DNA from 3 places in the Mixta sp. BE291 genome. Region 1 is predicted to be linked to each of the others. Evidence: predicted binding sites of a transcription regulator. Region 1 holds the regulator's gene; each other region holds the start of a gene.
What was found. The regulator PurR, encoded in region 1, represses purine synthesis genes. The targets are predictions, from matches to a motif close to CANGCAAACGTTTGCNTG.
Positions count from the first base shown of each region.

Region 2: purL (phosphoribosylformylglycinamidine synthase) is a predicted target of PurR. The motif match lies at 6,205-6,222, and genes of this name have one in related genera.
Region 3: glyA (serine hydroxymethyltransferase) is a predicted target of PurR. The motif match lies at 2,834-2,851, and genes of this name have one in related genera.

Region 1 is NZ_JAVDXN010000001.1:733,702-741,811, forward strand. Features, by position in the region: gene mdtK (MdtK family multidrug efflux MATE transporter) at 1-570, opposite strand, end outside; gene J2X14_RS03545 (riboflavin synthase subunit alpha) at 789-1,436, shown strand; gene cfa (cyclopropane fatty acyl phospholipid synthase) at 1,489-2,637, opposite strand; gene punC (purine nucleoside transporter PunC) at 2,901-4,070, opposite strand; gene punR (DNA-binding transcriptional activator PunR) at 4,181-5,089, shown strand; gene purR (HTH-type transcriptional repressor PurR) at 5,123-6,148, opposite strand; gene cydH (cytochrome bd-I oxidase subunit CydH) at 6,435-6,524, shown strand; gene J2X14_RS03575 (C40 family peptidase) at 6,585-7,391, opposite strand; gene J2X14_RS03580 (Grx4 family monothiol glutaredoxin) at 7,750-8,085, shown strand.
Region 2 is NZ_JAVDXN010000007.1:33,370-41,479, forward strand. Features, by position in the region: gene era (GTPase Era) at 1-70, shown strand, start outside; gene recO (DNA repair protein RecO) at 78-812, shown strand; gene pdxJ (pyridoxine 5'-phosphate synthase) at 872-1,603, shown strand; gene acpS (holo-ACP synthase) at 1,603-1,983, shown strand; gene J2X14_RS16270 (YfhL family 4Fe-4S dicluster ferredoxin) at 1,996-2,250, opposite strand; gene J2X14_RS16275 (MurR/RpiR family transcriptional regulator) at 2,310-3,149, opposite strand; gene yfhb (phosphatidylglycerophosphatase C) at 3,378-4,013, shown strand; gene tadA (tRNA adenosine(34) deaminase TadA) at 4,074-4,577, shown strand; gene mltF (membrane-bound lytic murein transglycosylase MltF) at 4,585-6,042, opposite strand; gene purL (phosphoribosylformylglycinamidine synthase) at 6,307-8,110, shown strand, end outside.
Region 3 is NZ_JAVDXN010000007.1:45,056-53,165, reverse strand. Features, by position in the region: gene csiE (stationary phase inducible protein CsiE) at 1-204, shown strand, start outside; gene J2X14_RS16335 (3-phenylpropionate MFS transporter) at 187-1,341, opposite strand; gene glyA (serine hydroxymethyltransferase) at 1,469-2,722, opposite strand; gene hmpA (NO-inducible flavohemoprotein) at 3,043-4,224, shown strand; gene J2X14_RS16320 (aspartate/glutamate racemase family protein) at 4,261-4,953, shown strand; gene glnB (nitrogen regulatory protein P-II) at 5,033-5,371, opposite strand; gene glrR (two-component system response regulator GlrR) at 5,491-6,828, opposite strand; gene qseG (two-component system QseEF-associated lipoprotein QseG) at 6,828-7,556, opposite strand; gene J2X14_RS16300 (sensor histidine kinase) at 7,563-8,110, opposite strand, start outside.

The sequences.
Region 1 (8,110 bases):
GCCGCCCAGCGCAGGCATACCCAAGTGACCATAAATAAAGACATAGTTAACCGGAATATTCACCAGTAACCCGATAAAACCCATGACCATACCGGGCTTGGTTTTCGACAATCCTTCGCACTGATTACGCGCAACCTGGAAAAACAGATAGCCCGGCGCCCCCCACAGCAGCGCACGCAGATAGCCCACTGCTTTATCAGCCAGCGCCGGGTCGATATCCTGCATCGCGTGGATCATATAACCCGCGTTCCACAGTACAATCATAATCAGCACGGAAACCAATGCCGCCAACCAGTAAGCCTGACGCACCTGACCGGCGATACGCTCACGGCGACCGGAGCCGTTAAGCTGCGCCACTACCGGCGTTAAGGCCAGCAGCAGGCCGTGACCGAACAATATGGCGGGCAGCCAGATCGAGGTGCCGACCGCAACGGCAGCCATATCCGTTGCGCTAACCGAACCCGCCATAATGGTATCGACAAATCCCATGGCGGTTTGCGCCACCTGCGCCAGAATAACCGGAATAGCAAGCGCTAATAATTGACGCGCTTCTGTCAGATACTTCTGCACGTTTACACCTTTTATGTTTTAAGGAATGAATAACACCCAGAGAGACAGGATAATAAAGATAGATAATGATGCACAACGCTGGTGCAGAATCATAACGACATCAGACCGGGAAGAAAACCGCATTTTATGGTACCCAGGCGGCGTTTTTCACGCTTTTGCCCGCCTGCTCTGCACCAGAGAGTATGTTAATATCAGCAAAAACTCACAGAGGCCGAATCATGTTTACCGGAATTGTGCAGGGCACCGCAGAGGTGGTTGCCATTGAAGAAAAAACCAACTTTCGTACTCACATTATTAAAATGCCGTCGGCGTTATTACCGGGCCTGGAGCTGGGCGCCTCGGTAGCGCATAACGGCTGCTGCCTGACCGTTACCGAAATTAATGGCGATCGCGTCAGCTTTGATTTAGTGAAAGAGACACTGCGCATTACCAATCTTGGCGATCTGCAGCCGGGCGACACGGTAAATATTGAACGAGCAGCGAAGTTCAGTGACGAAATTGGCGGTCATTTAATGTCCGGCCATATTATGACCACAGCTGAAATCAGCAAGGTCATTAACGCAGAAAATAACCGTGAAATTTGGTTCAAACCGCAGGACAGCACGCTGCTGAAATATATCCTGCACAAAGGCTTTATTGGTATTGATGGCATCAGCCTGACCGTGGGCGATGTCACCAAAACCAAATTTTGCGTGCATCTTATCCCTGAAACGTTGATGCGCACTACGCTGGGCGCGAAAAAGCTGGGGCAGCGGGTGAATATTGAAATCGATCCGCATACGCAGGCGATTGTGGATACGGTAGAGCGCGTGCTGGCGCAGCGAGAAGCGACGCTGGCGGCAACGGTTAATCAGATTGCAGAGTAAATAATAAAAAAACAGGCAACCCGGTTGCCTGTTTTTTTATACGCGACAGCGGTTAATGCGGTACGCGCAGGCCGCCCTCAACGCCGCGGCTGAATACCACCTGCCACAGCTGAATATCACGCGCACGAAACGCCCCGGCGCAGGCGTTTAAATAATAGGTGAACATGCGTTTAAAGCGCTCACCATATTTTTCCGCCAGCTGCGGCCAGGCCTGCAGGAAGCGCTCATACCATGCCATTAGCGTCTTGTCGTAGTCGGCGCCGAAATTATGCCAGTCTTCCATAATAAAATGCGCTTCGCTGGCTTCAGCAATATGGCGTACCGACGGCAAACAGCCGTTGGGGAAGATATATTTATCGATCCACGGATCGACATGCATGTCGGTTTTTATCGCGCCAATGGTATGCAGCAGAAACAGGCCATCCGGCTTAAGGTTACGGTCGACCACGTTGAAATAGGTGGCGTAATTTTTCGGGCCGACGTGTTCAAACATGCCAACGGAAACGATGCGGTCATACTGATTATCTAAATCACGGTAATCCTGCAGCAGGATATTGACGTCCAGACCTTCGCAACGCTGCTGCGCCATTTTCTGTTGTTCGGCGGAGATGGTCACGCCATCGACCGTGACGCCATAATGACGCGCGGCAAACTCAGCGAGTCCGCCCCAGCCGCAGCCGATATCCAGCAGCTTCAGGCCAGGTTTTAGCTTAAGCTTTTCGCAAATCAAGGTTAATTTAGCCTGTTGCGCCTCTTCCAGCGTCTGAGCGCTTTTCCAGTAGCCGCAGGAGTATTGCATAAAGGGATCCAGCATCAGTGAAAAGAGATCGTTCCCTAAATCGTAATGCTCCTTGCCCACCATCCACGCGCGTTTTTTTGACTGTAAATTGGTAAGCCGCGCTGCCGCGATACGTAATGTATCTTTGAAATGATGAGGAAGTTGTTGATCAAGTTGATGTTTTAATACGCGTTGAAAAAATATATCTGGCCGCTCGCAATCCCACCAGCCATCCATATAGCTTTCACCCAGGCCAAGCGATCCTTCTTGCAAAACACGTTTAAAAAATTCAGGATTTTTGACCTGAATATCCCAGGGGCGCTTACCATTGATCTCAATATCAGCCGTTTCCAACATTTCATGGACGATACGATACCAATGGTTTTCCTCCAGGTTCACTTCTTCTATGCACGATGTACTCATAGCTTCTCCATCACCTGTGTGATACGAACCTGAGAAACAGAATAGTCAATTTCTCAGGATTGTGAGAAATCTCACGGAAGACCGTGTGCCAGATATCTGACGTTGCGCAGAGGATTGAAAGGCATTGAAAGCCCGGGGCCACAATTATTGTCGCGGAAAGCGGGCGATGGGCCGGGGAAAAGTACGCTAACTGTTATAAGTGACTGCCTTGCAAGGAGTATAGGCTCCCGCAAGGCAAGATACAACGGTTAATAATTAGGGTGCTAATTATGTGTGCGTTCGTGTGCCACGTACTGCAACGCATAGCCCAACGCGACCAGCAGAATGGTTGAGAACATCACCGAGCTGGTGGTCAGTAACGGATGGCGTAACCAGGAAGAGACCGCCAGGCTGGCAAAAAAGCACAGGCCCAGCTGCAGGCAGTTTTGCAGCGCAGCGGCTTTGCCGGTGTCATCCGGGAAGGGCAGCAGCGCATTGGCTACCACGATGGGATAAATAGCGCCATTCGCTAGCGCCATGCCGCAAAATGGAATTAACAATCCCCACAGCGTAACCCGATCGCTAAGCGAGACGATAAACAGCGCAGCTACGCTCACAGCATAAAAAACCAGCAGGAAGGGCAGCAGCGTGCGACCGCTGCGACGCTGCAGCGCCGAGCGACAGCCAAAGCCGCCTACCAGAAACGCCACGGTCTGCGGAAGATAGCTCAAACCAATATCGGCCGGGCTTAATCCCAAATCGTGCAGGATAAAGGGCGAACCGGTCAGCCAGGCGAAAAAGCTGGCGGAGCAGGCGGCATAAATCAGCACGTTGCCGCTGTAGATACGCGACGCCAGCAGACGGAAAAAACCGCTGCGCTGGCCGGTTGGCTCAGAGGCGGGCGCGCTTTTTTTCAGCTTCGCCGTCGCAAACAGCAGCGGAAGCGTTACCAGAAACAGCGTCAGAAAAATCGATCGCCATGAAAAGTGGCTCAGCAGCCAGGCGCCCAGCAGCGGCGCCAGCGCGGGCGACAGCGCGACCAGCGGCATAATGGTGGCGAAAACCCGATTCGCCTGCGCCCCGCGATAGCGATCCACTACCAGCGCCTGCCAGCTCACCGCCGCCGAGCAGACGCCCACCGCCTGCACAAAGCGCAGGATTAACATCTGCCAGGTGGTCTCCGCCCACAGCATCCCCGCACAGCCCAGCGCAAACAGCGCCAGACCCAGCAGCAAGATCGGTCGACGACCAAAACGGTCAGAGAGCGGTCCCCACAGCAGCTGCGCGCAGGCGAAACCGCCAAGGAACACGGTGAGGCTGGCGCTAATCACGCCGGCAGAGGTGTGAAAACTTTCCTGCATGGCGGTAAACGCGGGCAGGTACATATCGGTGGCGAGAAAACCCAGCGTACTGAGCAGCGCCAGATAGAGCATAAATCCTTTTGAAGCAGACATCACTTTCTCATTATTAGCAGGTGAACAGACCGCGCGAGGTTAAAGGATGTTTTTCTGATTGTGAAACGCTAAAATTTGCCGGTTGATATCAAAAATTTTGCAGGCAAAACATGTGGTCTGAATATGCACTGGAAGTGGTCGATGCCGTGGCGCGCAATGGCAGCTTCTCTGCCGCCGCCGAGGAGCTACATCGCGTACCCTCGGCCATCAGCTATACCGTACGTCAGCTGGAGTCCTGGCTGGCGGTGCCGCTTTTTGAGCGACGCCATCGCGACGTGGTACTCACTGAGGCAGGCGAGCTGTTTATTCGCGAAGGCCGTGCTGTTATCAAAAAAATGCTAGCCACGCGGCGGCAGTGCCAGCAGGTGGCGAATGGCTGGCGCGGGCAGTTAAGCATCGCCGTGGATCGCATTGTTAAGCCGCAGCGTACCCGTCAGCTGGTGCTTGATTTCTATCGGCACTTCCCGGATATGGAACTGCTGATCACGCCGGAAGTGTTTAACGGCGTTTGGGATGCGCTGGCGGACGAGCGGGTTGATGTGGCGATTGGCGCGACGCAGGCGATTCCGGTTGGCGGGCGCTTTGCCTTTCGCGATATGGGCGCGCTTAACTGGCGCTGCGTAGTAAGCGTTGATCATCCTTTAGCCAGCGTCAGCAGGCAGCTGGAGGATGATGATATTCGTCCCTGGCCCTCGCTGGTGCTGGAAGATACCTCGCGCGCATTGCCACGACGTACCACCTGGACGCTGGATAATCAGCGCCGTCTGGTGGTGCCCGACTGGGAAAGCGCGTTTGACTGCCTGCGTGCCGGGCTGTGTGTGGGCATGGTTCCCGGACATTTCGCCGCACCGCTGCTGAAAACCCGGCAGCTCACCGAGCTGGCGCTGCCGCAACCTTTTCCCGACAGCTTCTGTTGCGTCAGCTGGTCGGAGCAAAGCAGTTCGCCCGCGCTGCGCTGGCTGCTGGATTATCTTGGCGATACGGAAACGATCAATCGGGAATGGCTGCGGGAAGCGTAGCGGCTCAGGAACAGCGGTTCCTGAGCCTGAACCTTAGCGGCGGTAGTCGCGGAAGGGACCATCGGCGACAGAGCGGCGCTCAATCAGCGTAGGATGGACTTCAATGGTTTGCGATTCTTCACGTTTGCTGGTGATCCTGTCCAGCAGCATATCAAAAGCGGTTTCGCCCAGCTGCTCTTTCGGCTGATGCACTGTGGTCAGCGCAGGGGTAAAATAGCGGGCGTTGCGCACGTTATCGTAACCGATCACTGAAATATCCTGCGGCACGCGCAGTCCCAGCTCATCGGCGGCGCAAATCGCGCCCATCGCCATAATATCGCCGCCGCAGAAAACGGCGGTAGGGCGCTGCTTCTGCGCCAGGATTTGCTGCATAGCGCGATAGCCAGACTCTGGCTCAAAGTCGCCCTGAACGATCCACTCTTCGCGTACCGCAATGCTGGCCTCATTCAGCGCTTTGACAAAACCGGCGAAGCGCCCGCTGCCGGTGTTGCGTTCCATCTGACCGGGGATCACGCCGATATCACGATGTCCGCGCTCGATCAGATAGCGGCCAGCGAGATAGCCGCCCTGGAAAGCATTATCCAGCACGGTATCGGTAAAGTCGCCGCGCGATTCGCCCCAGTCCATGACTACCATAGGAATATTGCGGTTCTCCTCCAGCATCTTCAGCAGCGCTTCAGGATATTCGGAGCACATCACCAACAGGCCATCCACGCGCTTTTGCGCCATCATGGAAAGATAAGCCTGCTGTTTCTGTAAATCGTTATGGGCGTTGCCCAGAATCAGGGTATAGCCACGGGCGAAACAGCGCGTTTCCACCGCTTCGATAATCTCAGCGAAATAGGGCGCCTCGCTGGACGTCGCCAACAGGCCGATCGATTTAGTGTGGTTGACTTTCAGGCTGCGTGCGACCGCACTGGGCGAATAGTGTAGTTCTTTGATGGCTGCCCACACGGCCTCACGGGTTTCTTCCGCGACAAAACGGGTTTTATTGATGACGTGCGATACCGTGGTGGTAGAAACGCCGGCACGCTTTGCGACATCTTTGATTGTTGCCATTAAAAAGATACTCCTGCGCCTATCGTAATAGTTTGATAAGGCTAATGTTAATCGTTTGCGTCCCGATAGCGTTATTCAGCACGCGTATGGGTTATCATCAGGCGGGCTGAGGTACGTCTTAGCGGCGGGACGTCTTAAAATAAGGGTCGTCGACAACGGTGGTTTTGGTCGTTGCGCAACGCAAGGCGGGGATTCTACCAAGCTGGCGCAAAGAAAACGAGATTTTTACCAGGGAGTATGGGAAAATCTATACCGTTATTTTTTGTGTGGTTAAAGGAGAGGCCAAATGAGCACGGATTTAAAACTATCAATAGGCACCACGGTGGCGGCATTACTGGTGATCATGGCGTTTAGCTTCACCGCCGTTATCAATTAATCGCCAGCCAGAAATAAAAAAAGCCTGTCATATGACAGGCTTTTTTGTTGCGCAACCGCGTTAGCGAATGGTGCGCGGCGTCATCACGCGGCGAGCGCCAACGTAGTGCCGCTGCCAGTAATCATCGCTCAGCTGGCTAATCTGGATATCTTTACCGGTGCGCGGCGACTGGATAAAGCGTCCGTTACCGAGATAGACGCCGACGTGATCGGCTGCGCCACGATTATTAATGCGGAAGAACACCAGATCGCCTTTTTCCAGCGCTTCACGGTTAATCGATGCCGCATCACGCAGGTGGTACATTTCATTAGCGGTGCGGGGAATTTTAAACTTCACCACATCTTTATAGGCGTACCAGACCAAACCGCTACAGTCGAAACCGGTATGAGGCGAGGTGCCTCCCCACTGATAGGGCTTACCTAACTGGCTCATCAGTTTGTTCATCGCCGTTTCACGCGCCTTTTGATAGCGCTCACGATGCGCCTTGCTCATCTCCAGCGGGCCGCGCTTAGCGACTACAGCGGTTTTTTTCTCGCCGCGCTGGCGACCATAGCGCTGTTTGCTTTTTTTACTGATGCTTTTTTTTACGCTGGTGGTTTTAACCGCGCTACGACTCTTTTTCGTGCTGGCTGTGGCAACCGTGGCAGGTTTACTTTTCTTCTTTAGCTTGTTTTTTTCGACGCTGGCCGGACGGGCTTTTTTACTGGTGGTTTTTACCACCCGGCGCTTGCGACGGTCGTCGTCGCGGGCGGCTTTTTTATCAATTTTATGCTGAGTGGCTTTGACTGGCGCCTGCGGGGATGCCTCGGCAACGTTAAAAAAGAGTTGAGCAACGGTCAGCATAAAAAGCGTAATCAATAAACGCATGGTGTGGTTACACTCAAAGCGCAGTGATAGCGCAAGGTTAATCTTATTTCTGCCATAGCGACAGACTCCTGAAGGGCCAATTCTAATCGAACTTTTTGCGAAAAGATAAAGCCTTTTTTAGTGAAATAAACTTTAAATGCATATAGATGTAAAAATAAGCGTAAACAGGCGGTTATCTCAGCAAAGTTATTGCCAGGTATTAACCACCGCGCAATGCATCGCGCTGATACGGGTTATTTTGCTGTGACAAGCCGCTACAATAACCCGCGTCATTTAACCTTACAGAAAATGTCGTTTTCAGCAACCCGCTACAGTCGCTACAATCAATAGACACGAAGCATGCTATTTAAGGAAGGCAATTATGAGTACTGTTGAAAAAATTCAGCGCCAGATCGCAGAAAACCCGATTCTGCTTTACATGAAAGGCTCGCCGAAGTTACCCAGCTGTGGCTTTTCGGCGCAAACGGTTCAGGCTCTCTCTGCCTGTGGCGAGCGCTTCGCCTATGTGGATATCCTGCAAAGCCCTGACATTCGTGCTGAGCTGCCGAAATATGCTAACTGGCCCACCTTCCCGCAGCTGTGGGTAGATGGCGAACTGGTTGGCGGCTGCGATATCGTGATCGAGATGTTCCAGCGCGGCGAACTGCAGACGCTGATTAAAGAAACAGCAGAAAAATATAAAGAAGCGGAATAAATTTTCCGCTTACAACAGCAAAGGG
Region 2 (8,110 bases), on a different contig from region 1:
TAAAGTGAAGTCGGGCTGGGCGGATGACGAGCGTGCGCTGCGTAGCCTGGGCTATGTTGACGATCTCTGATTGCTGAATGGAAGGCTGGCAGCGCGCGTTTGTCTTGCATGGGCGGCCCTGGAGCGAAACCAGCCTGATGCTGGATCTCTTTACCGAAAATCATGGTCGGGTGCGCGTGATCTCCAAAGGGGCGCGCGCTAAGCGCTCCCATCTCAAGGGGGCGCTGCAGCCTTTCACGCCGCTGCTGGTGCGCTGGGGCGGCCGTGGCGAAGTCAAAACGCTGCGCAATGTCGAGGCGGTCTCGCTGGCTTTGCCCTTAAGCGGCACCACGCTCTACTGCGGCCTGTATGTCAACGAGCTGGTGGCGCGCGTGCTGGAGCATGAAACCCCTTTCCCTGAACTCTTCTTTGATTACCTTCACTGCATTCAGTCTCTGGCGCAGGCCAACGGCAGCCCGGAACCGGCGCTGCGGCGGTTTGAGCTGGCGCTGCTCGGTCACTTAGGTTATGGCGTCGATTTTCTGCACTGCGCCGGAACCGGCGAAGAGATTGAAGATGGCATGACCTACAGCTATCGTGAAGAAAAAGGTTTTATCGCCAGCTTGGTGATAAACCAGCGCAGCTTTACCGGACGGCATCTGCGGGCGCTGGCGGAGCGCGATTTTCCTGATGGCGATACGCTGCGGGCGGCAAAACGCTTTACTCGTATGGCGTTAAAACCGTGGCTGGGCGGCAAGCCGCTAAAAAGCCAGGAGCTGTTCCGTCAGTTTATCCCTAAAAAGCGCGCTGATACGCCGGATAGCCAGGCGTAAATACAGCGAGCGCCGAGGCGTTTCGCTGCCTGAATAACTGCAACATTCTGAGGATTGTCATGGCTGAGTTGTTATTAGGCGTCAATATCGATCATATCGCTACCGTGCGTAACGCGCGCGGCACCCACTATCCCGATCCAGTGCAGGCGGCTTTTGTTGCCGAGCAGGCGGGCGCGGACGGCATTACCGTGCATCTGCGTGAAGATCGTCGTCATATCACCGATCGCGACGTGCGTCTGCTGCGGCAGACCATTGAAACGCGCATGAATCTGGAGATGGCGGTCACGGAAGAGATGTTAGCCATCGCCTGTGAGCTGAAACCGCATTTCTGCTGCCTGGTGCCGGAAAAGCGTCAGGAAGTCACCACCGAAGGCGGCCTGGATGTGGCGGGCCAGCAGGCGAACATCAGCGCGGCGGTAGCGCGTCTGAGCGCGGCGGGCATTCTGGTTTCCCTGTTTATTGATGCCGATGTGCGGCAGATTGATGCGGCCGTTGCCGCAGGCGCGCCCTATATTGAAATCCACACCGGCGCTTATGCCGAAGCGGAAGAGGGCAGCGCGCGTGACGCTGAGCTGGCGCGTATTCGTCAGGCGGCGAGCTACGCGGCCGCAAAAGGGCTGAAAGTCAACGCCGGGCACGGCTTAACCTATCATAACGTCCTGCCGATTGCCGCGCTGCCGGAAATGCACGAGCTGAATATCGGGCACGCCATTATTGGCCGCGCGCTGATGAGCGGGCTGGCGGATGCGGTAAAAGAGATGAAGCAGCTGATGCGGGAAGCGCGTCGCTAATGGCTATTCTCGGACTGGGCACCGATATCGTTGAAATCGAGCGTATCGAAGGGGTGATCAGCCGTTCAGGCGATCGCCTGGCGCGCCGCGTGCTAAGTGAAAACGAGTGGCAACAATATCAAAAGCATCAGCAGCCGGTGCGTTTTCTCGCCAAGCGTTTCGCGGTAAAAGAAGCGGCGGCGAAAGCATTCGGCACCGGGATCCGCGGTGGCCTGGCGTTTAATCAGTTTGAAGTCTATAACGATGCGCTTGGTAAGCCGGAGCTACGCTTTTTTCAGCAGGCGGCCGAGCTGGCAACCAAACTGGGGGTGCAAAACGTGCATGTTACGCTGGCTGATGAGCGTCACTACGCGTGCGCCACGGTGATTATTGAAAGCTGAGGCGGAAACGCCTCATACTGCCTGCTGGATAAGCACAAACTTTTCCCACAGCTGATCACGATTTTCCTGATGCGCCGGATCGGTAACAATGGTGTTATCGATTGGGCAAACGCTCATGCAGGTCGGCGTATCGTAATGTCCTACGCACTCAGTACAAAGCCAGGGGTCGATAACGTAAATTTCATCGCCCATGGAAATCGCCTGGTTTGGGCATTCCGGTTCGCACATATCGCAATTAATGCATTTTTTAGTGATCAGTAACGCCATGATGTTCCCGGTCCCGCCTGAATAACCTAAAGCGCGGTCATTATACGCGCGCTAACAGATCATACCAGTTTTTTTACCAGCGACTCGCTGTGGCGAATATAGTCGGAAGCGCGCTCGGCATCCTGCTGCACCAGCGCCATAAACAGTAAGTCGGTCAGCGCCAGCTGAGCCGAAGTCGAGGAGATCGCCGCGCTGCGCGTGCTCTGTTCTTCCGCCACGGTATAGAGGCAATGCGTCGCACACTGCTGCAGTGTGTTTGGCGTAAAACCGGTAAAGGCCAGCACATAAGCGCCAACGCGCACCGCCTCCTGAGCGGCAAGATTGATCTCACGTCGTTCGCCGCTGTAGGAGATAGCCAGCAGCAGATCCCCGGCGCGTAGCGCCTGTACGCTGGCCAGCAACGCGTGCATATCCTGTTCCGCCACCGCGCTGATGCCGATTTTCATCAGCTTCCATGAAAAATCTTTCGCCACCAGCCCCGATGCGCCCATACCGACCAGCACAATACGATCGGCGCGTTTTATCAGCGCCAGCGTCTCCAGCAGCTTTTCTTCGCTGTTGATATCCAGCGTGGCGCGGATCGCCGAGACCTTTTCCGTAAACAGCTTTTCGCCCACCACCTTTAGCGGATCGCCGCTTAAAATATGGTTATGTACCGTAATCGACTCTTTAGCCTGCAACGATTCATTCAGCGCCAGCTTTAGCGCCGGAAAACCCTTATAGCCCAGCTTTTGGGCAAATTTAACCACGCTGGACTGACTCACGCCCGCTTCCTGCGCCAGGCGCGGTGAGCTAAGCTGGCAGGCATGAGCGGGCTGCGCCAGAAGATAATCGGCCAGCCGACGCTCGTTCAGCGCCAGCCCCGAATAGAGTTGGCGGATGCGTAACAAGGCACTCATGGCGGACTCCTTCAGATTGATATTGCCAGCTAAAAGCGGACGTGAACGCCACTTTAGCAACTTACCCACTGAAGAATAAGCATAAAGCATTGTTGAAGTGATGTTATAACGCGGATCAAAACGGAAGCCAAATCACATTGCAAACAGGCTGCCGTTAGCCAGTGATGGCTGCTACTGTCTACACTAATGAATGCTGAAGCAAAAGGCTTATTGAAGGAGAGCGGTTTAATGGCGGACTCGCAACGACGAGTGGTATTTTTCGATCTGGACGGTACCTTACATCAACAGGATATGTTTGGCACCTTTATGCGCTATCTGCTGTGGCGACAACCGCTTAATTTGCTGTTGGTGATACCGCTGTTGCCGGTGGTGGGCGCAGGGTTGTTGATCAAGGGGCGCGCGGCGCGCTGGCCCATGAGCCTGCTGCTGTGGTCGATCACCTTTGGGCACAGCGAAGCGACATTGCAGCGCCGTGAGGCGAACTTTGCCCGCTGGTTCCGGCAGCGCGTGGTGGCGTTTCCCGTGGTGCAGCAGCGCCTGACCGATTATCTCAGCAGCGAGGATGCTGATGTCTGGTTAATCACCGGTTCGCCGCAGCCGCTGGTGGAGCAGGTCTATTTCGATTCCGCTTTTCTGCCGCGCGTGAAGCTTATCGCCAGCCAGATGGCGCGAGGCTGGGGCGGGCGTGTTCTTAGCCTGCGCTGCCTTGGTCATGAGAAAGTCGTGCAGCTGGAAGAGAAAATCGGTACGCCGTTACAGCTCTACAGCGGCTACAGCGACAGCAAACAGGATAACCCGTTGCTCTACTTTTGCCAGCATCGCTGGCGCGTTACGCCTCATGGGAAACTGCAACAACTGGAATAATTGGGTCTATTAACTGGTTTGGTTATAATGCCAGCCGCATTTTTTCCGCTGGAGAGTACTGTGGGCGAAACAAGTGATGAATACTGGATGCGCTATGCGTTACAGCTGGCGCAGCGGGCGCGTGAGCAGGGCGAAGTTCCGGTGGGAGCAGTGCTGGTACAGGGCGAACAGATGATTGGCGAAGGGTGGAACGGGCCCATCGGTCAGCACGATCCCACGGCGCACGCCGAGATGATGGCGCTGCGTCAGGGAGGCCAGGCGCTGGGGAACTATCGCCTGCTCAATACCACGCTTTATGTCACGCTGGAGCCGTGTGTGATGTGCGCGGGCGCGATTGTTCATAGCCGCATTGATCGGCTGGTGTTTGGCGCCAGAGATGGAAAAACCGGCGCGGCCGGTTCGCTGATGGATATTTTGGGACATCCGGGCATGAACCACCAGGTCAAGGTGGTGCATGGCGTGCTGGCAGATGAATGTTCCGCGATACTCAGTGATTTTTTTCGTATGCGCCGCGAACAAAAGCGCGCGCAGCGCCTGGCGCAGCAGCAGGCCGATCCTTCCTGAAACCGAATCAGTTCATGGCGATATCAGGCGCAACCGCCGGATAACCTTCGCCTAAAGCGGCCTCCAGCGCCTTGCGCTGGGCCAGCTTTTTCTCCTGCTCTTGCAGGTAACCCACCAGGCTGAGCTGATACTTGCGAATATTCTCCACATAATTATAGGCCTCGTGCCCGCGCGCATAGCCATAGGTGGTCTGGCTGTAATAGCGCTTCTGGCTCAGCATCGGCAAACGTAGCTTAACGTCTGCCCAGCTATCGGGATCGCCACCCTGTTTTTCGGTCAGCTTGCGCACATCCAGCATATGCGCGTAACCCATGTTATAGGCTGCCAGCGCAAACCAGATACGTTCATCTTCCGGCACCGAGGAGGGGAATTTATCCATCATGCGCAGCAAATATTCGGTGCCGCCGCGCACGCTCTGCTCAGGATCAAGACGATCGCTGACGTTCAGGCTTTCGGCGGTATTGCGCGTCAGCATCATCAGACCGCGTACGCCGGTTGGCGACGTCGCCTGAGGATTCCAGTGCGACTCCTGATAAGAGATTGCCGCCAGCAGTCGCCAGTCTATTTCCGTCGCATAGCGCTCAAACAGCGGGCGGATGCCGGGCAGCGTATCATCGATCGCACGCAGAAAGGTGCGGGTATCGACATAGTCAAAGGCGCCGACATGACCAAGGTATTTCTCCTCCAGTCGCGCCATCGCGCCTTCCTCTTCCATCTGGCTAAAGAAATCAAGCATCGCCGCAGAGAGGCTGTCATCCTCATCGCGCTGCGTATACCAGGTGACCGGCTCTTCCTCGGTGATATCAAACGCCACCGCCAGCTGCGGATGAATACGCTGCAGCAGCCCGATGGTAATGGAATCTCCAACGGTGTAATCCAGCTCGCCGTCCGCAACCGCTTCCAGCAACGCTTTTGGCCCTTGGTCGGTCGAGATAGCCCAGTCCAGATCGGGGTACTGATTCTCTTTGATATTACGCAGCGTAGACATATAGGCGGAGCCGGAAGCCACCGTCAGCCGTCCTTTCAGGTTGCCGAGGTTCTTTGGTCGCGGGGTGCCGATGCGATAAACCAGCTGCTGCGAAACGGAATAATAACTGGGGCCGGTACGAAAACGCGCCAGCCGCTCGCTGTTATAAATCAGCCCGGCAGCCAGCAGATCGGCATCATTATCATCCAGGTCGTCAAACAGGTCATTGAGATTCTGGCGCACAGTAACCTGCAACGTGACGCCCAGATAATCGGCGAAGCGCTTCGCCAGCTCGTAATCCATTCCAGCCGGTGCGTTATTGACGGTGTAGTAAGTCAACGGGGAATTAATGGTACTGATTCGTAGCACTCCCCGTGATTTTATCTGCGCAATTTTATCCTGTGTCCCGCCGTACCACGGGATGGTTGGCCAAAGCGCTACTGCCAGCAGCACGGTGATCAACCCGATAAGCAGATAATTAATTTTCAGGCGTTTCAAATAGTTATCTCTCGGTGGCTCTCAGGCCTCTGTCTCTTCGGGCAGCGTTTGTTATCTATTAAATCCCAGAGCGTGGAGCATTTTGCGCAACAAAGCGGCGTAGAGCAACTTTAATAGCAGGAATCGTGTAATTTTCAGGCTATTTCTCAGGGTGGAAATTTCCACGCAAACGGTTTCGTTACCGGCGTCGTTTCTTTATAATACCGCCCGTTTTCCCTGTTGCGCCCAAAGAAGCGTCCTCCGGCGCTCTGACGAGAGATCTTAATGATGGAAATTCTGCGTGGTTCGCCCGCTCTGTCGGCATTTCGTGTAAACAAACTGCTGACCCGCTTTCAGGATGCTCACCTGCCGGTGAGTGATATTTACGCCGAGTATGTCCATTTTGCTGATGTCAGCGCACCGCTGACCGCAGAAGAAAAATCCCGCCTGCAACGTCTGCTGAAATACGGTCCCTCTCTCGCCGAACATGCGCCACAAGGGCGTTTACTGCTGGTCACGCCGCGTCCGGGTACGCTTTCACCCTGGTCTTCTAAAGCCACTGATATCGCTCATAACTGTGATTTGCCGCAGGTGCGTCGCCTTGAGCGCGGGCTGGCCTTTTATGTGCAGGCGCCGCAGCTAACCGAAGCGCAATGGTCGCAGCTGGCGGCGCTGCTGCACGATCGCATGATGGAAACGGTGTTTAGCGAGTTACAGGAAGCGGAAAAACTTTTCGTGCAGCAACAGCCGCAGCCGCTGCAGAGCGTGGATATTCTGGCGCAGGGGCGTAGCGCACTGGAGGCGGCGAATCAGAAGCTGGGCCTGGCGTTAGCCGATGATGAGATCGACTATCTGCTGGCGGCGTTTGAAAAACTGGGGCGCAACCCGAACGATATTGAGCTGTATATGTTTGCTCAGGCGAACTCTGAGCATTGCCGCCATAAAATTTTTAATGCGGACTGGGTAATCGACGGCGTATCGCAGCCGAAATCCCTGTTCAAAATGATCAAAAACACCTTCGCCCAGACGCCGGACTATGTGCTGTCGGCCTATAAAGATAACGCCGCAGTGATGGAAGGCTCGGCGGTGGGGCGCTTCTATGCCGATACGCAGCAGGGCATTTACGATTTCCATCAGGAACCGACTCATATCCTGATGAAAGTAGAAACCCATAACCACCCGACGGCGATCTCACCGTGGCCGGGCGCGGCGACCGGTTCCGGCGGCGAAATTCGTGACGAAGGCGCCACCGGACGCGGCGCGAAGCCAAAAGCGGGGCTGGTGGGCTTCTCGGTGTCTAACCTGCGTATTCCTGGCTTCGAACAGCCATGGGAAGAGGATTTCGGCAAGCCGGATCGTATCGTCAGCGCGCTGGATATCATGACCGACGGCCCGCTGGGCGGCGCGGCATTCAATAATGAATTTGGCCGTCCGGCGCTGAACGGCTATTTCCGTACCTATGAAGAGCGGGTAAACAGCCATAACGGCAGCGAAGTGCGCGGCTACCATAAGCCGATTATGCTGGCGGGCGGGATCGGCAATATTCGCGCCGACCATGTGCAGAAAGGCGAAATCACCGTGGGCGCGCAGCTGATTGTGCTGGGCGGTCCGGCGATGAATATTGGCCTTGGCGGCGGCGCGGCCTCCTCCATGACCTCTGGTCAGTCTGATGCCGATCTCGATTTTGCGTCGGTGCAGCGCGATAACCCGGAAATGGAACGCCGCTGTCAGGAAGTTATCGACCGCTGCTGGCAGCTGGGCGAGCAAAACCCGATTCTGTTTATCCATGATGTTGGCGCGGGCGGCCTGTCGAACGCGATGCCGGAGTTGGTCAGCGACGGCGGGCGCGGCGGTCGTTTCAACCTGCGCGATATTCTGAATGATGAGCCGGGCATGAGCCCGCTTGAAGTTTGGTGTAACGAATCGCAGGAGCGCTATGTGCTGGCGGTGGCGCCAGACAAACTGGCGCTGTTTGACCAGCTGTGCCAGCGTGAGCGCGCGCCTTATGCGGTGATTGGTGAAGCCACGGAAGAGCAGCATTTAACGCTATCCGATAGCCACTTCGACAATCAGCCGATTGATATGCCGC
Region 3 (8,110 bases), on a different contig from region 1:
CTGCGGGAGTTAACGCTGTTGCCGTTGAATATTAAATATTTAGCCATGTGCGACTTCCAGCGTCACGGGGCGCCAAAAGGCGTGACGCTGGTGATCTCGCCTTATGCCGCCCCGCTGCCGCTCTATTCGCCGCCGTTGATTCACGCCGAACTGCCGCTAACGCCGCATCAACAACAGCGTATTCGCCTATTGCTGGAGTCCTGATGGCTGCACGCGCGGACGTAAAAACAGCGCCGGCAGCACCAGCAACGCCATTAACCAGAAGATATTGCCCTGCAAATGCTGGAACAGCACGCCGCAAACCATGGTCATCACCGCGATCCCGCCGCCCATCGCCAGCGCTGAATAGATCGATTGCAGGCGAATCACTTCCCCGCCCTGCCGCGCAGCGATAAAACGCATCGCCGCCAGATGACACACGGTAAAACTGCCGCAGTGCAAGATCTGGGCGACAATCAGCCACGGCAGCGCGGTGGTCGAAGCCATCAGGCTCCAGCGCACCAGTGCGCAGATGCCGGAAAGCAGCAGCAGATCGCGCGCGCGCCAGCGGCGAAACAGGCGATTGCTCAGTGCAAAGATAATGATTTCCGCCACCACGCCCAGCGACCACAGATAGCCCACCACGCTGGCGGAGTAGCCCGCCTCCTGCCACCAGATAGCGCTGAAGCCATAATAGGCGGCATGCGCGCCCTGCATCAGCGTTACGCAAAGCAGAAAACGCCAGACGCTGTTTTCCCGCAGCAGCGATCGCCATTCGCCCCAGCCTGCGCTCTGCGCGGCGCGCGTTTCCCCCAGCGGCATCACCGCCGGTCGCAGCAGCATGCCGCCCAGCATCATTACAAGGCCCACGCTTAACAGCGCCAGAATCGCCTGACTGTTCCAGGCGGTAATCAGCACGCCGGTCAGCGCCGAGCTGATCACAAACGCCAGCGATCCCCACAGCCTTACCGGCCCGTAAGGCAGCGCGATTTGACGTGTCCAGGTGGCGGCCAGCGCATCGCTAAGCGGCACCAGCGGCGAGAAAAACAGATTGAAGCCGATCATCACCAACAGCAGCCACAGCCACTGCTGCCCCAGCCAAAAGCCCGCGGCGCATAACAGCGTTAACAACGCCAGCAGACGCAGAGCCAGCACCAGCTGCGACGGATCGCGTACGCGTGAGGCGATCAGCAGGCTGCCGACAAAGCGGGCAATCATCCCCGCGCCCAGCAGCAGGCCGATTTTTTCCGCATCCAGGCCGCTGCCTTTTAGCCATACCGCCCAGAAAGGAAGATAGATGCCATAACAAAAGAAGTAGGTGAAGTAACCGAGTGCTAACCAGTATGTTGAACGGATTGTCATATTTCCCCCGACAATGAGGCGCTTACTTTGGCAAATCGGTGAACGATAAGCAATTAAGGGCGACATTGACCATAAAAAAGCCCCGACCAACGGGCCAGGGCTTGTCAGCAAAAACGAGGGAAGACGATTAAGCGTAAACCGGGAAGCGGGCGCAGACTTCCAGCACTTTCTGCTTCACGCGCTCAATGGTCGCTTCATCATTAATGTTGTCCAGTACGTCGACAATCCAGCCAGCCAGCTCGCGCACTTCATCTTCCTTAAAGCCGCGACGGGTTACCGCTGGCGTACCGATACGGATACCAGAGGTGACAAACGGGCTTTTGGGATCGTTCGGCACGCTGTTTTTGTTAACGGTGATGTTAGCGCGGCCCAGTGCGGCATCCGCTTCTTTACCGGTAAGGCCTTTATCAACCAGATCCAGCAGGAACAGATGGTTGTGCGTACCGCCGGAAACCACGTTATAGCCACGCGCCAGGAACACTTCAACCATCGCCTTGGCGTTCTTAGCTACCTGCTGCTGATAAACGCGGAACTCTGGCTCCATCGCTTCTTTCAGCGCCACCGCTTTACCGGCGATCACGTGCATCAGCGGGCCGCCCTGGCCGCCAGGGAACACGGCAGAGTTCAGTTTCTTATACAGATCTTCGTCGCCGCCCTTCGCCAGGATCAGGCCGCCGCGCGGACCCGCCAGCGTTTTGTGGGTAGTGGTGGTAACGATATGTGCATGCGGAACCGGGTTCGGATAAACATCGGCGGCGATCAGGCCAGCCACGTGCGCCATATCGACAAACAGGTAAGCGCCAACGCTGTCGGCGATTTCACGCATTTTTGCCCAGTCGCACACGCCAGAATAGGCCGAGAAGCCGCCGATAATCATTTTCGGCTTGTGCTGCTGCGCCAGCGAAGCCAGCTCGTCATAATCGATTTTGCCCGTCTCGTCGATGCCGTAAGGCACAACGTTGTACAGTTTACCGGAAAGGTTAACCGGAGAACCGTGCGTCAGGTGGCCGCCGTGCGCGAGATTCATACCTAAAATGGTATCGCCCGGCTGCAGCAGTGCGGTATAGACCGCGAAGTTTGCCTGAGAACCAGAATGCGGCTGGACGTTGGCATAGTCGGCGCCGAACAGTTCCTTAGCACGATCGATCGCCAGCTGCTCAACAATATCAACATATTCACAACCGCCGTAGTAGCGCTTGCCCGGATAGCCTTCGGCATATTTATTGGTCAGCTGTGAACCTTGCGCCTGCATTACGCGCGGGCTGGTGTAGTTTTCGGAAGCAATCAGTTCAATATGCTCTTCCTGACGCACGTTTTCTTGCTCCATTGCTTGCCATAACTCGGCATCGTAATCGGCAATGTTCATATCTCGCTTTAACATCCGCATCTCCTGACTCAGCTAACTTTAAACGGCACTATACGGCCCTGACGGGCGAAGGCCAACAGTGTAAACCGTTTTACCGGTGGAAGCATAGCCTCACGACCCGCTTTTTACGCAAACGATTGGCTTGAGCGCTGGCAAGGCCTCCAGCCTGATTCCCTTCCCACTTTTATCACGATAGTTCTTCAGCTATCGCTTGCATATTTTTCATTATTGTTAACCGCAGCGTCCTTTATTTTTTCAGGGTTATTTACAAATCCCGACAAAACCATTTAACATGCATTTAAAATGCAACTTATAAATTTCACTGGAGAACCACCATGCTTGATGCCCAAACTATCGCTACCGTTAAATCCACGCTGCCTGCTGTGGCAGCAACTGGACCTGCGCTGACCGCTTACTTTTATGACCGGATGTTTACCCATAATCCGGAGCTGAAAGATGTGTTTAACATGAGCAATCAGCGCAATGGCGATCAGCGTCAGGCTTTATTTGACGCCATCTGCGCTTATGGTGCCAACCTCGAGAATCTGGCGGCCTTGCTGCCCGCCGTTGAACGTATCGCGCAGAAACACACCAGCTTTTCCATTAAGCCAGAGCAGTATCAGATTGTCGGTAAGCATCTGCTGGCGACCATTGATGAGATGCTCAACCCAGGTGCGGAGGTGCTGGATGCCTGGGCCAAAGCTTATGGCGTGTTGGCCAATGTGTTTATTCAGCGCGAAGAAGAGATTTACCATGAACATGAGGAAAAACAGGGCGGCTGGCGTGGCACCCGCGCGTTCCGCATCAGCGCGATTCAGCCGCAGAGCGAGGTCATTAAAAGCTTTACCCTGACGCCGGTAGATGGCAAACCGGTAGCGGATTTTAACCCTGGCCAGTACCTGGGCGTGCATGTGCAGGATCCTGACTTCGCGAATCATGAAATCCGTCAATATTCCCTGACCCATGCGCCAAACGGCCGCGATTATCGCATCGCCGTAAAATGTGAGGCGCTTGGCACCGTCTCCGGCTGGCTGCATGCGAAGGCGAAAGTTGGCGACGTGGTTAACCTGGCGGCGCCGGCCGGTGATTTTTTCCTGCAGGTCGATACGGCCACGCCGGTTACCCTGATTTCCGCTGGCGTCGGCTTAACGCCCATGCTGGCGATGCTGCATGCCCTCGCGCAACAGCAGCATCAGGCGTCGGTAAGCTGGCTGCACGCGGCAGAAAATGGCGCGCGTCATGCGTTTGCCGATGAGGTGGCGCAAACCGGCGCACAGCTTGCCCACTTCAGCAGCCATGTCTGGTATAACACGCCGCGTGCCGAGGATGCCGGGCGCTTTGATGCGCAGGGCGTCATGAACCTGGCCGCTGTCGCCGATCTGATCACTACCGATCGCCACTACTATCTTTGCGGCCCGGTGAGCTTTATGCAGTTTGTTGCGCGTCAGCTGCTGGATGCGGGCGTAGCGAATGATCATATTCATTATGAGGTTTTTGGCCCGCACAAAGTGGTTTAAGCTGATTGCTGATTCTGTTTTTTACGCAGGTGAAGCATGAAAACAATCGGTTTGCTGGGCGGGATGAGCTGGGAGTCCACGGCGCTCTATTACAAAATTATCAACGAAGGCGTTAATGCGCAGCTTGGCGGTTTGCACTCCGCCAGGCTGGTGCTGTACAGCGTCGATTTTTATGAAATAGAGCAGCTGCAGGCAGCGGGAAACTGGCAGGAGGCCGGAGAAAAGCTGGCGGCGGCGGGCCGTGCGTTGCAGGCGGCGGGCGCGGATTTTATCGTGCTCTGCACTAACACCATGCATAAAGTCGCGCCAGCCATCACTTCGGCGACGTCGCTTCCGCTGCTGCATATTGCCGACGCCACCGCCGAAGCGATTAAAACCGCCGGACTGGGCAAAGTCGGTCTGTTAGGTACCCGCTTTACCATGGAGCAGGCGTTTTATAAACAGCGGCTGCAACATGAATATGGCATTGAGGTGCTCATTCCTGACGAGGCGGGACGCGAAACCGTGCATCAGGTGATCTATCAGGAGCTGTGCCTTGGCCACATTAATGCCGCTTCGCGCGAAAAGTATCGTGCCGTCATCGAAGAGTTGGTGGCGCAGGGAGCGGAGGCGATAATTATGGGCTGTACGGAAATCACGCTGCTTATCGATCAACAGGACGCGACGGTTCCGCTGTTTGACACCACGCAAATCCATGCTGAAGCCGCCGTTGCGCTGGCGTTGGCCTGACAGCAAGCGCGGGTTCAACACCGGATCTCTAAGCGATAAAGCCCGGCGACCAACGCCTGGGCTTTTGTTGCGTGCAGGATTAGATCGCCTCTTCATCCTCTTCGCCGGTACGGATACGTACCACGCGCGCGACATCGTAAACAAAGATTTTACCGTCGCCGATTTTGCCGGTTTGCGCCGTCTGCATAATGGTATCGACGCAGGTATCAACGATATCGTCAGCCACCACGATTTCAATTTTTACTTTCGGCAGAAAATCCACCATATATTCAGCGCCGCGATAAAGTTCCGTATGCCCTTTCTGGCGTCCAAAACCCTTTACTTCCGTGACGGTCATCCCGGTGATACCCACCTCAGCCAGCGCTTCGCGCACATCGTCGAGCTTGAACGGTTTGATAATTGCGTCAATCTTTTTCATAACGGACCCTTTTTCTCTCCCTCCGTGGCCGGACGGGTAATCATTCTATTTGCGGTAGATACGCCCTCTGTTTTCGCAGGCTAAGCTACCATATCTCACCGCGTGAAAGGCACTAAAAACTATGGCTCTTTGAAGTCGTTGGCGTCCAGCTCGTGGCGTGACAGCAGCTTATAAAACTCTGTGCGATTACGTCCAGCCAGCCTGGCGGCGTTAGTGACGTTGCCTTTGGTCATCTGCAACAATTTACGCAGATAGTTCAGTTCGAACTGGTTACGCGCCTCGACAAAGGTTGGCAACGCGGTATTTTCGCCCGCCAGCGCCTGCTCCACCAGCGCCTCGCTAATCACCGGCGCGGAGCTCAGGGCTACGCACTGTTCAATCACGTTCACCAGCTGGCGCACATTGCCGGGCCAGCTGGCGCTCATCAGACGCTTCATGGCATCGGTTGAGAAACTGCGTACAAACGGCTTATGCCGTTCTGCCGCCTGGCGCAGCAGATGGTTAGCCAGCAGCGGAATATCTTCAGCACGCTCATGCAGCGCCGGAATTTTCAGGCTCACCACATTCAGACGATAAAACAGATCTTCCCGGAACTCCTGCTTTTCCATCGCTTTCGGCAGGTCACGATGGGTGGCGGAAAGGATGCGCACATTGATATCCACATCGCGGTTACTGCCCAAAGGCCGTACTTTGCGCTCCTGCAATACACGCAGCAGCTTAACCTGCAACGTTGGCGGCATATCGCCAATTTCATCTAAAAACAGCGTGCCGCCTTCGGCCGCCTGGAACAACCCTTCCCGTGCGCTCACCGCGCCGGTAAAGGCGCCGCGCGCATGGCCAAACAGCTCAGATTCCAGCAGCTGCTCCGGCAAGGCACCGCAGTTGATGGCAATAAAAGGCCTGGCGGCGCGCGGGCTGGCGGCATGAATCGCCTTTGCCAGCACCTCTTTGCCAGTGCCGCTCTGCCCGTTAATTAACACGCTGACGTCAGATTGCGCCACCATATGCGCCTGTTCCAACAGGCGCTGCATTAGCGGGCTGCGGGTCACGATCGCTTCACGCCAGGCATCATTGCTGGCTGGCGCGCTGTGCGTCATCGCCTCATCAATCGCCTTGTAGAGCGCATCGCGATCCACCGGTTTGGTGAGAAAGCTAAACACCCCTTGCCGCGTGGCGGAAACCGCTTCAGGTATCGAGCCGTGCGCCGTCAGGATAATCACCGGCAGGCCGGGATGAAGTTTCTGAATCTCACCAAACAGCGCCAGGCCATCCATCTCATCCATACGCAGATCGCTGATGACCAGATCGACTTTCTCTTTATTAAGCTGACGCAGCGCGTCTGGCCCGCTGCTGGCCGTCGTGACCTGAAAACCTTCGCTGGTTAAACGCATCCCCAATAGCTTCAACAGCGCGGGATCGTCATCAACCAGCAGCAAACGGGCGGAGTTACGTGGCATTATTGCGCCTCTTTTTCATGACTGTTTTCACCTGACGACGCGGGTGCTCCATTGATGCCGCTCTCATCAGCATGACTATTATCAGAGACATCCGGCGACTTACGTGAAGAGAGCTGGCGCTCAATATCGGTCAGTGTCTCCAGCTTACGACGCGTCTCTGTCAGTTCGCGACTCAGGCTAAGCTGCTTTTGCCGCAGCGCATCAAGCTGACTGTCGCTGCTTTGCTGCAGATGGTGATAGCGCGTGCGGCTTTCCGAAAGATCCAGCAGTGCCGCCTGATGGTTACGCCATAGCTGAAGCAGCGGACGTACAGAGCCGGGATACGCCACGCTAAAACTGTCCAGCTGTTCCACATACTGACGCCGCTCAACCGGCGTGACGTTGCCATTATCCAGCAGGATCCCCTGCTTAAAGCTATTTTGCCAGTTGGTAGCTGGCCAGCCGTGCGCCTCGGCTCGCGCCTGGATCGGCGAGAGCCGTGCGGCGCAATCGATCGCGCGCATCCAGTAGAGCGGATTTTTTACGCTGTTGCTGTCGTCGATATGCCAGACGCGAGCGCAATCGACGGCCAGATAATCGACAATATTGATTTTTGGCTCAGGCGGCGCTTCAACCTGACGCGATAACACGCTGTGTGTCGGCTGCTGACAGGCAGCAACCAGTAAGGCCGACAAGAGCAACAGACGGCGGCCAAAATGTTGTGCGGCAGAGAATGTAAATATGGTCATTAGCTATCATTTCCCGACGCTCAAATTAAGTTCGATACGGAAGCAAACATCAGCCTGATCCGTGGTGATAAGTTGCAGATCGCCCTGCATACGCCGCAGGCAATCTTTGGCGATGCTCAGCCCCAGCCCGCTGCCTTTTACGGCGCCTTTACGCTGCTGGCTTCCCTGGAAAAAAGGCTCGAAAATCATCGCCTGCTCTGCTTCCGGGATCGGCGTGCCGGTATTTGCCACATCAATCCATACCCGCTCGCCCTGTTTCTGACTGCGCAACCAAATGGTACCGGATTCATTGCCGTAATACACAGCGTTGGAATAGAGATTATCGATCACCCGCATCAGCAGCATCGGTTCAGCGCGGCAGGCGGTGACCTGCAGATCCAGTTCGGTTTGCATTGCTTTGCTGCGTGCGGGAAGCGCATGCGCCGCCACAACGCTGTGAACGATCTCCGCCAGGTTCACCGTCTCCAGCGATTGCGGGCTATCGGCCAGCTTGCGGTTGTAGTCAAGCAGCTGCTCAATCAGACGCTGCAAATGACGGCTGCTGCCATCCAGAA